2 regions of the Pseudarthrobacter sp. rb genome follow, and region 1 is predicted to be linked to the other one. Evidence: riboswitches for the same ligand, from Rfam matches in the RefSeq annotation. Region 1 holds a riboswitch; the other holds the start of a gene.

Region 1 (7,341 bases):
CGCCACGCGCCAGCCCCAGCCCAGGAACGCCTCCTGCGTCAGCGTGGAGGAGAGGACGAACAGCACGGCCGTGGCCAGCAGGTTGCCGAGCGGCACTGCCGATTGCGGCCAGCTGGCCCAGAAACCGCGTGACTTGCTGGGGCTGTGCTCTGCGACGAGGAGGACGGCGCCGCCCCACTCCCCGCCCACGGCAAAGCCCTGGGCGAACCGCAGGAAGACCAGCAGCGTGGGGGCCCAGTAGCCGATCTGTCCGAAGGTGGGCAGGCAGCCCATCAGGAAGGTGGAGACGCCCACCAGGATGATGCTCAGCTGCAGCAGCTGCTTGCGGCCGAACTTATCGCCGAAGTGGCCAAAGACGATGCCGCCGATGGGGCGTGCGACGAAACCGACGGCGTAGGTGAGGAAGGCGGCGATGATGCCGTCCAGTTCCGTGCCGGCGTTGGGGAAGAAGGCCTTCCCGAACACCAGGGTGGCGGCCGATGCGTAGAGGAAGAATTCATACCATTCCACGACGGTGCCGGCCATGGAAGCCGTCACCACTTTCTTAAGGCCTGAGGCCTTGACGTCGGTTTCCTCTGTACGCCTTGCGGCGGAGCTTTCCGTACTCATGCGAACTCCTTCGGCGTCGTCGTCGACACCACGGGGACCAGTCAATGGCAGACGGGTGTGATGCACACCACGAAAGCCGGATTCGATGAGTATGGTCTGCCTGCGGTGCAACCTCAACGCCGATTAGTGCAGAAGGCATCTGCAGGAATGCACAATGCCGGTTGTCCGCCAGGCTGCGCCTAGACCAGGAAGCTGCTCCGCAGCCGGCCGCCCAACTGCCCGATCTCGGTGAGGAACCCGTCGTGCCCGATCGGCGCCTGGATGACATGGACGTCCACGTCGCCGGGCAGGGCCTGGGCCAGTTCGTGGGACTGCGACGGAAAATAGAGCCTGTCCGAGTCAACGGCGGCCACGAAGAACCGTGCCGTGGAGGTGGCCAGGGCTTCGGCCAAGGTTCCCCGCCCCCGGCACACATCGTGGCTCATCAGCGCCTCGGTCAGGGCGATATAGCTGTTGGCGTCGAAGCGCTTCACCAGCTTGTTCCCTTGGTGGTCCAGGTAGCTTTCCACCTGGTAGCGGCCGCGGGAGGCGAGAATTTCCCCCTGCAGGGGTGATTCGGGCGCCTGGGGTGCCCGGCCAAAGCGGCCTTCCAGTTCCGCGGCCGACCGGTAGGTGATGTGGGCGATGCGCCGGGCAAGTGCCAGCCCGTCTTCCGGACACGGACCGCCGTAGTAGTCCCCGCCGTTGAAGTTGGGGTCCTGCCGGATGGCCAGCGTCTGGGCCTGCGCGAAAGCAATCTGTTCGGCAGTGCTGGCGGCTCCCACGGAGATCACGGCGCAGCGCTGCACCCTCTCCGGGTAGGTCACCGCCCATTCCAGGGCGCGGGCGCCGCCCATCGACCCGCCAAGGACGGCGAACCAGCTCTTGATGCCCAGCTGGTCCGCCAGCCTGGCTTCAGCAACAGTGCTGTCGCGCAGCGTGACGAGGGGAAACCTGGAGCCCCAGGGCTTTCCGTCAGGCGCGGGGGATGACGGGCCGGTGGATCCGTAGCAGCCACCAACAATGTTGATGGACACCACGAAGAAGCGGTCCGTGTCCACGGGAGCGCCGGGGCCGGCCAGCTGTTCCCACCAGCCTTCTTCGTCGGTGTCGCCGCGGGTCACATGGGTGCTGCCGGTCAGCGCGTGCTCGATCAGGATGGCGTTGCTGGCGTCCGCGTTGAGCGTCCCCCAGGTTTCATAGGCCAGGGTGACATCCGGGAGGTATCCCCCGGCCTCGAGTTCCAGTCCCCCGATGGAGGCGTAACGGACAATTCCATGTTCGGGAATGGTGGTTCGGGCGACGGTAACCGTCATGGCAAGACCTCTTCTACGCGCTTGCCTGCCGTCGTCTGACCGGCAGGCCAGGTCCTCACCCGGGGCACCCCACCGCGGATGGAGGGTTGCCGGCCAGCAAGCCGGGGCTGTCACTGGCACTCATGACCTGGTTCGAGTGTACGAAACACCCCCCACTCCAGGCCAAGAGTATGACTGGTTGTGACTTCCCGGCTTGCCGGCCGGCACATGCTGCGTCATCGTGTTTGGGGCTACTGGTTGGCGCCCTTGGCGGCCCGGAAGCCTGCCTCCAGGTCGGCGAGGATGTCGTCGATGTGCTCCAGGCCGACGGAAAGCCGGACCAGGCCCGGGTGAACGCCGGCTACAACCTGCTGCTCCGGCGAAAGCTGGCTGTGCGTGGTCGACGCCGGGTGGATGACCAGGGAGCGGACGTCGCCGATGTTGGCCACGTGGGAATGCAGCTCCAGGGCGTCGACGAAGCGCTTGCCCGCCTCTGCCCCGCCGACCAGGTTGAAGGCCACGACGGCGCCCGTCCCCTTGGGTCCGTACTTGCGGCCACGCTCGTACCAGGGGCTGGAGGGAAGACCCGCGTAGGCGACGGATTCGACGTCGTCCCTTGCCTCCAGCCAGCGCGCCACTTCCGTGGCGTTCGCAACGTGGCGCTCCACCCGCAGGCTCAACGTCTCCAGGCCCTGGGAAATCAGGAACGCGTTGAAGGGCGAGACGGCCGAGCCCAGGTCGCGCAGCAACTGCACCCGGGCTTTGAGGATGTAGGAGAGGTTGGCGCCGAGCGCGCCGCCTTCACCGAGGTCGCGTGCGTAGACCAGGCCGTTGTACGTCGGGTCCGGGGTGTTGAAGCCGGGGAACCGTTCCGGATCCTTGCCGAAATCGAACTTGCCGGAATCGACGATGACACCGGCGATGGCGGAGCCGTGGCCGCCAAGGTATTTGGTGGCCGAGTGGATCACAATGTCTGCTCCCCACTCCAGCGGGCGGATCAGGTAGGGGGTTGAAAGGGTGTTGTCCACGATCAGGGGCACGCCCGCCTGGTGGGCCACCTGGGAGATGCCCTCGATGTCCAGGACGTCCTGGCGCGGGTTGGAGACCACTTCACCGAAGAAGAGCTTGGTGTTGGGCTGGACGGCATCGCGCCACTGGTCCAGGTTGTCCGGATCGGCTACGAAGGTCACCGAGATGCCGAACTTCTTCAGCGTGTGGGCGAACAGGTTGTAGGTTCCGCCGTAAAGGCTGGGGCTGGCCACGATGTGGTCGCCTGCCTCGGCGATGTTCAGGACAGCGAAGGTTTCCGCGGCCTGCCCGGAGCTCAGCAGCAGCGCGGCCAGGCCTCCTTCGAGGCTGGCAATCCGTTGCTCGACGGCGTCCTGGGTTGGGTTGCCAATGCGGGTGTAGATGGGCGCAAGTTCAGCCAGGGCAAAACGGTTGGCAGCGCTTTCAGCGCTGGGGAACACGAATGACGTGGTCTGGTAGATGGGCAGGGCGCGGGCACCCGTGGCGCTGTCCGCCGTTTGGCCTGCATGGATCTGGCGGGTTTCGAAGGACCATCCGTTGGACATCCAAATCTCCTTTGACATGGGCCCGGCATGCTCACCGGCAGTACGGGCCGCGCTTGCTCCCGGCTGTTGCCGGAGAGCCAGGTCCTCACCCGGGGCACCCCACCGCGGATGGAGGGTTGCCGGCCAGCGAGCCGGGGCTTGTCGCTGGCACTCATGACCTGGGCCCAGTCTAGGAACCGGACAGCCGCTGTGGACAGCATTGTGACGAACATGGTCTTCCGGCGCCCCTGTTGGCTCCGGTACCGGGGCGCCGCGCACGACAAATGCTAGTAAGGGCACCCTTAGCTGAGAGCCGGATCACAAAGTGCCAAGATGTTCGCATGCGCATGGATCACGTCTCTTACGCCTGTGAACACGATGGCCTCGCGGCCACTACCGAACGTATTGCAACTGCCCTCGGCGTTGAGGCAGTGAAGGGTGGCGTACACCCCCGCTTCGGAACCCGAAATATGATCATTCCGCTCGCCGGGCACAAGTACCTCGAAGTTGTCGAGGTACTGGACCACCCGGCATCGGACAAGGCACCCTTCGGGCAGGCAGTGCGTGCCCGTTCCGCTGCCGGTGGCGGGTGGATGGGCTGGTGCGTCGAAGTGGACGACCTCGCCCCCTTCGAGGAACGCCTGGGCCGCGCCGCCGTGAACGGCAACCGCAAATTCCCGGACGGCCGCGAGCTGGTCTGGAAGCAGATTGGCATCCTGGGCCTCATCGCCGATCCCCAGGTCCCGTACATGCTCAAGTGGGAGGGCGATCCATCGCTCCACCCGTCCAATGCGTACGAGAGCAACCTCAAGATGAGCTGCCTGACCATCGCCGGTTCCGCCTCGCGCGTCACCGAGTGGCTGGGTGAGCCGGTGGAGAAGCCGCTCGAGGACGTTGCGGTCGAATGGGTCGCCCCGCACGGGACCCCGGGCATCCTCTCGGTCACCTTTGAGACCGCCAACGGGGCCGTCACTATCTGACGCTCCTCCCTCCCGCCTGTCCGGCCCGGTCCGGGAGGTTCCTGGGTTGCGCCCAGGCAAGCTTCGGCCGCCATTGGGTGGTGACAACGGCGTCACCACCCAATGGCGGCCGAATTCGTTTAAGTGGCTGCCGGGTCGGGAGTCCCGGGCGGTGTCAACTAAAACGGCCAACACTTTGAATGTCAGTGCCTCGTCGGATGATGTTGCTATGGAAATCAGCGATGGTGTTGCGGTGGCGTTGGAGGGTATTCATGCCTCTGTTGCTGCCCTCGATGCGCTGGAGGAAGAGGACGCTTCCCTGGCTTCCGGCGCTCATGTCGGTGCCGGTGATGTGTTGCAGCGGCGGTATGAGATCCGGCTGGAACGCCTGGAAGCCGCGTCCCGCCTGGAAGCACAACTTGCAGCGGTGAAGGCATGGGACGCCGCTGAGGCAGTGGAGTTCCAGGAGGCGATGACGCCGCCGGACGCCTCAATCCAGGACCGCGCTTACGCGGACATGTCCGTGGTGGAGGAGATCGCGGGAGTCCTGACCATCAGTTCCGCGGCCGCGGGCGCTTTGGTGGAGCAGTCGCGGCGGATCTGTTCCCTGCCACCCGTCATGGACGCACTGGCCGCCGGCGTGTTGTCCTGGCAGCACGCGAAGATCATCGCCGACGAAACCGAAGGCCTCACCTCCGAGGGCGCGGCCTCTCTGGTGGCGCACTTCTTCGACCCCGATGCACCCAACCCCGCCCGCGGCGCGGCCCCCGGTGAGCTCGTCCCGTCCCGGTTCCGGGCCAAGGTCCGTGGCTGGCGGGAACGCCACCACCCTGACTCGATCGAGAAGCGGCACGCCAAGGGGGCGGCTGACCGGCGGATGGAATACACCCCGACCGGGACGGCATGGCCTGGGTCTCCCTCTACCTCCCCGGGGACACCGCATGCGCCATCTGGAACCGGACCACTGCTACCGCACGCGGCCTCCAGGGCCCCACCGAAGAGCGCACCCTCACCCAGCTCCGCCCCGACATCGCCGCCAGCCTCCTCCTCGGCGCCGGGCACACCACACAAACCGGGAAACCCACAGAGATCGGGAAGGTCCCTGCGCCGCGGGCCGACGTCCTGGTCACCGTGCCGGTACTCTCCCTCCTCGGCCAGACCGATGAACCCGCCGTACTGGATGGTTTCGGGCCGATCCCGGCATCCATGGCACGCAGGCTCGTCGCGGACGGGGCGGACTCCTTCTACCGGGTCCTCGTCGACCCCCGTGACGGGGCACCCTTGGAAATCGGCCGCAAAAACTACCGGCTCACCGAAACCATCAAACGCTGGATCAGGATGCGGGATGCCAAGTGCACCTTCCCCGGCTGCAACAACAAGACCAGCGACAACGACACCGACCACCTCACCGCCTGGCAACACGGTGGCACCACCAACGCCAACAACCTGGCCCAACTCTGCCCCAAGCACCACCGGCTCAAGCACCACAGCCAATGGACACCCAGCACAGCAACCGAAAACCAACCGCCCGGCTGGACCTCACCAACAGGCAGGCACTACAAACCCGAACACCAGGACGCAGCCCAACGCACTGGCCACCAGGATTTCTGCCGGTGGATGCTGTCGCGGGACAAACTGAGGCGCCAACTCCGCGCGGATCCAGGGCTGGACCTGATGACGCTGCTCGGCTTAAGGACACTGCTCGGCTTACCGGCACTGCTCAGCTGGTCACGGCGCCACCATGGCGCGGGCCGGACCTATCCGAAGATCCGTTGTGGCAAGAGTTCCTCGCGGGGATGCCGGTGTGGCCAGATCCGCCTGTCGAGGACCCGCCAGGTGACAACGTGCTGGATTGGAACGAGCTTTGCCCTGCTGATCCCCTGTGGGATGAGTTCCATGCAAGGTTCTACGACCTGCCCGCTGACCCCCAGTCGGACTGGCAGTTGCTGTTGTTGGAAATTTGACCCTGCGTGATGTTTAGAACCACAGCACCCATACCGCCCGGGGAACATCACCGGCCCGCCGGGCCGCCTGCGCAGCTACCCCAGCCCCATGGCCTTGCCGAAGAGGCTGAAGCCAACAAAAGCCACGATATCCAGCAGCGCATGGGCGATGACCAGGGGCATGACGCGCTTGGTGCGGGTGTACAACCAGGCGAAGACCACCCCCATCACCGCGTTTCCAATGAAGGGACCGAAGCCCTGGTAGAGGTGGTAGCTGCCGCGCAGCAGCGAGCTGACGGCGATGGCGAGCGGCGTGCTCCACCCGAACTTGCCGAAGCGGTCCAGGAGGTAGCCCACCACAATGACTTCCTCGAGCACCGCGTGGCGCATCGCCGACAGGATCAGGACCGGAACAGTCCACCAATACGCATCCAGTGCACTGGGAATGATGGCGGTGGTGATGCCGAGAGCCCGGCCGGCGGCATAAAGCCCCAGGGACGGTATGCCAATCAGCGCCGCGAGCCCCAGGCCCTGCAGCAGGTCCCTGCCGGGCCGGGCAAAGTTGAACCCAAGCTTCCGGAATGCTGAACCGGGATTACCGGCATCGCCCGGTGTCGCCTGCCGCTGGTCGGTGAGGAAGTAGAAGACCAGCAGCACCGGAACCAGCGCAAAGATGATATCCAGCAGCTGATAGGTGAGGTCGAAGTACTCGCGGGTGCTCTGCGACCGGTTCAGGGTGGAGGTGCCCTCGGCCAGCGGGGCGCGGGTCATCTTGTCGAGCAGCTGCACCACGGAGTAGACGGCCGACTGGCCCAGGGACAGGCCCAGGACGATCCAGACTTCGAGCCGCAGTCGACGGCGGGAGGGAACCAGCATGTTCCCATCTTGCCTTCAGTTTCTGGATCCGGCCTGATGGAGCGGCAGGTGTTGGGCAGCACTGTACCCGGACCGCGCACAGCCCAAGGGATTTAGGCGGGTGCGACAATCACTTCCGTGCCGTTGG
Region 2 (7,341 bases), on a different contig from region 1:
CACCCGTAAGGTGTGGACCATGGACTCGCGAAACCTGCCGATTGAAAACCTGTCCTTCGACGACTGCTGGGAACTCCTCGACAATGACGCGGTGGGAAGGCTGGCCATCGTGGTGGACGAACATCCCGAGATCTTCCCCGTGAACTACGCTGTCCACCTGCGCAGCATCGTCTTCCGCACCGCACCCGGTTCAAAGCTTTGGGGCGCCCGGATGGAACGGCCGGCAGCACTGGAGATAGACGGCTACGACCCCGCCTCGGAACAAGCCTGGAGCGTAGTGGTGCGCGGCGAAACGGAGATCATCGAGGACCAGGGAGTGAAGGATGCAGTGGATGCACTCGGCCTGGAACCGTGGCAGCCGGGCGAAAAAGCCCACTACGTCCGGCTGAACGCCAAAGCCCTGACCGGACGCCGGTTCCGCGTAAACCGGCCGGACATCTGGAACACCCGCCTGCAGGACCGGCGCCGGGCATCCTTCGAATAGCGCCACCCGGGTAATCCGGCCTCCACAAGGCCACGGAGCGTCAGGCGGCGGGCCCTGCAGCCTGCCGTGACATCTGTGCTTCCAGCCCGGACAGCAGGATGCCAAGTCCCTGGTCAAGCTCCGCCTCGCCGTCGTACTCAGACAGGGCGGGAGCAAGGGCACGCAGCCTGGGGAACTCCTTGGCCGGCAGGCGGTGGAGCCCCAGGCGCAACAGCGCCTCGTTCTCTTCCGGATCCACGACATACTCCTGCAGTTCGTTCAGGATGTGCCCGTAGAGGAAGCCGTAGTAGGCGCGGTAGACGTGGAGCGCATCGGCCGGCGAGAATCCCGCCGCGCCCAGCAGGGACAGGATCTGTTCCAGGGGCCGCAGCGTGCCCAGGGGGCGCAGGCCCAGAGGCGTGGAAAGGGGCCGCGTCACCAACAGGGGAACCACATTGGGATGCTGCAGGGCAAGCGTCCGCAGGTTGTGGGCGATGCTCCGCAGCTGCGCTTTCCAGTCCGGGTCCTCCGGATGAATCGGAAGCTGGTTGAGCACCAGCTCAGAAACCCCGTCCAGCAGCGCGGCGCGGTTCTCGGCGTAGCGGTACAGGCTCATCGGGTCCCGGCCAAGCTCCTGCCCCAGGCGGCGCATGGTCAGTGCATCCAGTCCTTCGGCATCAACCAGTTCCAAGGCCTTGGCCAGCACAATGTCCCTGCTCAGCCTCGTTTTGGCCTGCCCTGGCTGGGAACTGTTGGCGGAAGTCATCAAAAAGTCCTCACTGGCGGCCCTCGTCCCGAAGTACCTGGGACGGTTGCCTCATATCTGGTCTACAGGTAAAGTCTACATCGTAGACAAGATGAACTCTTGAGCTTTTCGGGACCTCTCAGGGAAAGCGACTACATAATCCTTTGCCACCTTGTGCAGGGCATCGAGGTTCGCCGCTGGAGCCTACCGGCGGCACCACGGCACCGAGCGAAGGGACGCCTCATGGCCAATTCGCAGTTTGATCTTTTCCTCCACGAAGCCACCTACGCAGACCACGCCTCCGACACCAACCTGGACCCCGACCGCCTCTACGGCCTGTACACCAGCTGGTGCTTCGTTAACGAACAGCCCACCGGCACCGAGTCCAGTTTCTGGGCTGCCATGAAACACAAAGTCTCGGCCCGCCACAACGGCCTGCGCATGAGAGGCCCTGCTGCTGCGGACTACATCCTCAGCAGCTACCCGCGACTCGTCTAGGCTGTTTCCGGGCCTCCAACGGACCCCAGGACAACCAGCGGCGAACGATGACATGCTGCGGCACTTTTGTGCCGCAGCATTTCATGTCCGGACGCCCCCACCGGCAACCGGAGTCCGCGCCTGGGAGATCCCTAGGTGGGGATGATCCGGAAAAGGAACCTGGTGCGGACCATCACCCACAACAGGCCCAGGACCACGGCGTAGGCAGCGGTGTTGAGGAAAATGCTCTGCTGCTGGAGCGCCGGGATGTTTGTGACGACGGCGATCAGCACCACATGCATGATGAACACATAGAGCGTGGCGCGGCCCAGCGGAATCAGGAACCAGCCCAGGGCCCGCTCCACCGGTTTCCAGTAAGCGCTGAGGAACGCATAGGCGGCCACCACCAGGACCAGGACGTTGAACAGGCGGCCGGGCGCCACGTAGGTCCGGCCGAAGAGTGCGTCATACATGGTCCGGTAGGAGGCGTCCGGCATGAGCGCCAGGCGGACGTCGTAGTTGTTGGCCAGATACGGATTGCCCCAGGACAGGAAGGCCAGCGCAAACGCTGCCACAGTGCAGGCCGCCACCACCCAGGTATGGGCCGACAACCAGGCAACGATGCTGCGGCGGTAGTAGCCAACCACCAGCCCGAGCACAAAAAGCACCTGCCAGACCAGCAGGGGGAACGAGTCCTCAAACTGGGAGGGCAGGATCCTGAACCGGGTCACGGCGCCCACGGCGTACACGGCGAGCGTCGCCAGCAAGACCCAGACGGCCTTGCCGCGGTTCAGCGCCGCAAGGATCAGCGGGCTGGCCAGCAGGAGCACCACGTACAGGCCCATGACGTTGAACTGCCAGGGACCGAACTGCAGCAGCACGATGGCCGGCAGCACCTGCGGCGGCACGGGGAACTGGAACAGCGATGACATGCCGGCATAGAGGTCGTAGGTCCGGCCGGCACCACCGTGTCCCGCCCCGCCGGTCCCCTGGTCCACGAACGTGGTCAGGGCCTCGGTGTGGAAGAACGGGAGCAGGGAAAGAAGGAAGACGCCGATCAGCACGGCCAGCGCAGTCACGTACAGCTTCCCGGCACGGCGGGATGTCAGGTCCACCACCCGGCCGAAGTCCTGCTTGGCTTTGGGCCCGTACACCATGCCGACCACCAGGCCGGAGAACAGCACGAAGAGCTCCGCGCCTGACACGAAGCCCACCGCCTCCTGGGTGAGCAACTGGAACAGTGAGGCCATGCCCAGGTGGTTGACCACAACGAAGACTATGGCCAGACCGCGCAGCAGATCCACCCTCGAATCCCTGGTGGAAGGGTCCTGGTAGCTCCAGGACGTGGCGGTGTTGATCCGGCGGGGAATCTGCCACAGGGCCACCAGGAGGATGACCATGGCGGCAGCAAGGGTCCACGGGACGGCACCGGAGAGCGTATTGGCCCGCACGTAGGTGCCTGTGGACGCCACATCCGTGACAGGGCCGGTGACCATCGGTGATGCCTTCAGCCTGTCGAGCGCGGACTTGGCAACATCCGGGCTTCCCGTGAGCAGCCAGCTGATGCTTGCCACGCCGGTGTCCCGCGTGCTGGTCCGCTCGTCCCACACCACGGCGGCCGTCCCGCCGAAAGCGGGCGATGTGGCAGTGGCCACCACCTGGTCCCACCAGCCCGTCTTGATGTCCGCCTCGGGTGCCCCACCGGACGCAGGGCTGTAGAAGGCCGAGGTCTGCAGGAGGAATGGCTTTTTGCGTCCCTCGGCGTAGGTGCCGTAGAAGTTTTCGCTGCCGGATGCCGTCAGCATCTCCTGGAGTTCACCGGGACGCGGCGTGGTGTTGACGGCGGCCCCGCCGGAAGTGTCGTCGTGATAGGCGGTCAGGCCCACCCAGTCCACGGCGTCATCGCCGGGGTAATAGGGAGCATAGGCGCTGTCGCTTCCGTTCCAGGCCCCGTCCCCATTCGTATCCAGGAGGGAGAACCCCTCGCTTCCCGGCTCCGGGGCATTCCGGTTCCGTTCAAAGGGGTAGTCCTTGCCCAGGTAGGGCGCCCACACCATGGCGGCCCGGCCGCCGTCGTACTTCTTGAAGGCTGCCGCCACGGCCTGGAAGGTTTGCCGGTACGTGGCCGGCTGCTGGCCCCATGCCACCCAGCCGGTATTCATATCGGGGGCGAACCGGACCAGCAGTTGGCCTTTGAACCCCGACGCCAGGTCGCGCACTTGTGCTGCGAACGCTTCCGCCTCGGCGGTGCCGAGCTGGTCCAGGGGCACCGAGGGCTTCACCGTGAGCAGGGCGTGGGCGCCTTTGGCAGCAGTCTGCTGCAGGAAGCCGTCGATGTCGTTCCGCTCCGATTCGCGGTAGGGAATGGTGATGTCATGGCCGAAGACGGCAGGGCTGGCCCCCAGCCGGTCACTGAAGCCCGCAGCCGTATCCTCACCCCACTCGAGGACCGCCCCCAGCCAGGGCTTGCCCTTGTCCGGTGCAGCAGGCGCGGCGTGCGCCGGTCCGGCCGGGACCACCAGGGCCAGGAGGGCGATGATGGCCGCGGCGAAAAAGGCGGCGATGGAACGCGGACGGTTCCGCCGGATGGCGGCGTGGTGGTGCGATACGTGTGCCCGCATGCTGACAAGGACCCCCCGGTACTCATTGCTCTGGATACGGGGCGGCGCCCCCCCGGTAAGAACTTTATCGGCCCGCGGGCATTACCCGTGCCGTGACGCGGACGGCTCAATTACGGAACATGACGACGGCGGCGATGCGGCGGGGCGCGGCAGGTGTTACGTTTTTGGGGAGTAATGAGTACCGGTGCAAAGCCCTGACTTGCCGGTCGGCAACCCTCCCTTTCGCGGCGGGGTGCCTCAGGTGAATACTCGGCATATCGACCGATTCGAGCTGCAAGCGTGAAAGAAGGAGATCCGTCGTGTCCGACGCACCCGCCCCTGACGAAAAACTGTCCTACCGCCTGATTACCGGCGCGGACAACCGTGAATTCTGTGAGCGGATCTCCGCTGCACTCGCCGACGGCTATGTCCTGCACGGCAGCCCGGCGGCAACCTTCAACGGCACCACCGTCATCGTTGCGCAGGCAATCGTCCTTCCGGCCGCCATCGCCTCAGCCGATGCCGCCGTGGCGACCGCCGTGGACCAGCTCGATGCCGAATTTGAGGGCGAGTTCGACGGCGAGGGCCACGCATGAGCTACGCCGGAGACCTGACGCCGCAGGAAGCCTGGGCCAAGCTGGAGCAGGGCGCCATCCTGGTGGACGTCCGCACCGAGGGCGAATGGGCCCACATCGGCATCCCGGACACCAAAGCCACGGACAACGATCCCCTGTTCATCCAGTGGACCTTTCCCGGCGGTATCCCCAACCCCGACTTCGTCAGGGACCTGCAGGAGCAGGCGCCGGAGGATCCCCACGCGGAACTGCTGTTCCTGTGCCGGTCCGGCCAGCGGTCCATCGCGGCCGCAACTGCCGCCACCCAGGCCGGCTTCACCGCGTACAGCGTGCTGGAGGGCTTCGAAGGCGAGCCCGACCGCTACGGCGAGCGGACCGTCAATGGCTGGAAGAACCGCGGCCTCCCCACCAACCTCGGAAAGAACTAAGTGGCCTTCAACCCAGACGCCCCCGGCTGGAACCCCGACACCCAGGCAGTCCGCGGAGGCCTGGACCGCTCCAACTTCCAGGAAACATCCGAGGCCATCTTCCTGAACTCCGGGTTCGTCTACGAATCAGCCGCGGCAGCTGAACGCGCCTTCACCGGCGAGGACGAGCGCTTTGTCTACTCCCGCTACGGCAACCCGTCCGTGGCCACCTTCCAGGAGCGGCTCAGGCTGCTGGAAGGCACCGAAGCATGCTTCGCGACGGCGTCGGGCATGTCCGCCGTGTTCACCGCGCTGGGTGCCCTGCTGGCTGCCGGCGACCGGGTGGTGGCTGCCCGGTCACTGTTCGGTTCGTGTTTTGTGATCCTGAATGAGATCCTGCCCCGTTGGGGCGTGGAGACGGTCTTCGTGGACGGCCCGGACCTGGACCAGTGGCGCGAAGCCCTGTCCAAGCCCACCACCGCCGTCTTCTTCGAGTCCCCGTCGAACCCGATGCAGGAGATCGTGGACATCGCCGCCGTCAGTGAACTGGCGCATGCGGCCGGGGCCACCGTGGTGGCGGACAACGTCTTTGCCACTCCCCTGCTGCAGCGCTGCGGGGACCTCGGCGCCGACGTGATCGTCTACTCCGGCACCAAGCACATCGACGGGCAGGGCAGGGTGATGGGTGGCGCCATCCTGGGCACCAAGGAATTCATCGACGGACCGGTGAAGCAGCTGATGCGGCACACCGGCCCCGCGCTTTCCGCTTTCAACGCCTGGGTCCTGACCAAGGGCCTGGAGACCATGGGCCTGCGCGTCAACCACTCCTCGGCGACCGCCCTACGGCTCGCAGAATGGCTGGAGGAACAGCCGGCGGTGGGCTGGGTAAAGTACCCGCTCCTGAAGTCGCACCCGCAGTACGGGCTGGCGGCAAAGCAGATGAGTGCCGGTGGCACGGTCCTTACCTTCGAGCTCGCTCCTTCCGGCGGACGCACGGGCAAGGAAGCGGCGTTCGCGCTGCTGGACGGGCTGCGGATCATCGATATCTCCAACAACCTCGGCGATGCAAAGTCCCTGATCACGCACCCCGCCACCACTACCCACCGCGCCATGGGCCCGGACGGGCGGGCCGCGATCGGCCTGAGTGACGGCGTGGTCCGGCTCTCGGTGGGGCTCGAGGACCCGGAGGACCTTCTCCGCGACCTGGAACAGGCGCTGAAGCAGATCTAGCGGCGGCTAGGCCTGCCTGAGTCTCCAGCAGTATGTGGACCCTCTGGGCTGGGGGAAATGCGGTATCAAAGTTCAGCTTCGAAGGCGTACGACGGCGTCACGCGCCGGAGTGTGTCACGGACGCCCCACAGTTGCATGGGTTCCTTGCACCTGAAGTTCCCGAGCCGGCCGCAGGAGGCTCATGCCACCAATACCGTAATCCGAGGCGGCCAAATACAAATGTCGGTGCCTCGTTGGATGATGGCGGCATGGGAATCAGGGGTGGTGTCGGGGTGGTACTGGCGTCAATCGATGCCTCTGTTGCCGCCCTCGATTCGCTGAACAGTGAGGACTCTTTCCTTGCTGCCGGGGCCGGTGCTTGTGCCGGTGTGGATGCGTTGCAGCGGCGGTATGAGATCCGGCTGGAACGGCTGGAACTTCGGTCCCGACTTGCCGCGCAACTCAGCGCAGACCAGGCGCAGGACACTGCCGAGGCCGTGGAGTTCCAGCAAGCCGTGACCCCGCCGGACGCCTCCGTGCAGGACCGCACGTACGCGGACATGTCGGTGGTCGAGGAGATCGCCGGAGTCCTGACCATCAGCTCCGGCGCAGCAGGGGCATTGGTGGAGCAGTCACGGCGGATCTGCTCCCTGCCGCCCGTCATGAACGCCTTGGCCGCGGGCGCGATGTCGTGGCAGCACGCCCGCATCATTGCTGACGAAACCGAAGGCCTCACCTCCGGGGGCGCGGCGTCCCTGGTGACGCACTTCTTCGACCCGGCTGCGCCGAACCCGGCCCGGGGTGCCGCCCCCGGCGAACTCGTCCCGTCACGGTTCCGGGCCAAGGTCCGCGGGTGGCGGGAACG

Evidence for each region. A riboswitch is a leader RNA that binds a small molecule or an ion and turns the genes downstream of it on or off. The one in region 1 is predicted to bind S-adenosylmethionine.
Region 2: another riboswitch for S-adenosylmethionine. It lies ahead of ACWRN3_RS17680 (DUF1737 domain-containing protein); the one in region 1 lies ahead of ACWRN3_RS01835 (bifunctional o-acetylhomoserine/o-acetylserine sulfhydrylase).

What each region holds. Positions count from the first base shown of each region.
Region 1 covers NZ_JBWJAR010000001.1:425,739-433,079, reverse strand. Annotated here, with positions in the region: gene ACWRN3_RS01845 (MFS transporter) at 1-609, opposite strand, end outside; gene metX (homoserine O-acetyltransferase MetX) at 789-1,904, opposite strand; SAM riboswitch class IV at 1,917-2,032, opposite strand; gene ACWRN3_RS01835 (bifunctional o-acetylhomoserine/o-acetylserine sulfhydrylase) at 2,135-3,457, opposite strand; SAM riboswitch class IV at 3,502-3,616, opposite strand; gene ACWRN3_RS01830 (VOC family protein) at 3,778-4,416, shown strand; gene ACWRN3_RS01825 (hypothetical protein) at 4,903-5,088, opposite strand; gene ACWRN3_RS01820 (HNH endonuclease signature motif containing protein) at 5,299-6,369, shown strand; gene ACWRN3_RS01815 (CPBP family intramembrane glutamic endopeptidase) at 6,435-7,214, opposite strand; gene ACWRN3_RS01810 (DeoR/GlpR family DNA-binding transcription regulator) at 7,307-7,341, opposite strand, start outside.
Region 2 covers NZ_JBWJAR010000015.1:77,265-84,605, reverse strand. Annotated here, with positions in the region: gene ACWRN3_RS17700 (pyridoxamine 5'-phosphate oxidase family protein) at 20-484, shown strand; gene ACWRN3_RS17695 (TetR/AcrR family transcriptional regulator C-terminal domain-containing protein) at 525-1,229, opposite strand; gene ACWRN3_RS17690 (hypothetical protein) at 1,452-1,706, shown strand; gene opgC (OpgC domain-containing protein) at 1,838-4,306, opposite strand; SAM riboswitch class IV at 4,477-4,592, shown strand; gene ACWRN3_RS17680 (DUF1737 domain-containing protein) at 4,606-4,881, shown strand; gene ACWRN3_RS17675 (rhodanese-like domain-containing protein) at 4,878-5,288, shown strand; gene ACWRN3_RS17670 (O-succinylhomoserine sulfhydrylase) at 5,289-6,497, shown strand; gene ACWRN3_RS17665 (HNH endonuclease signature motif containing protein) at 6,746-7,341, shown strand, end outside.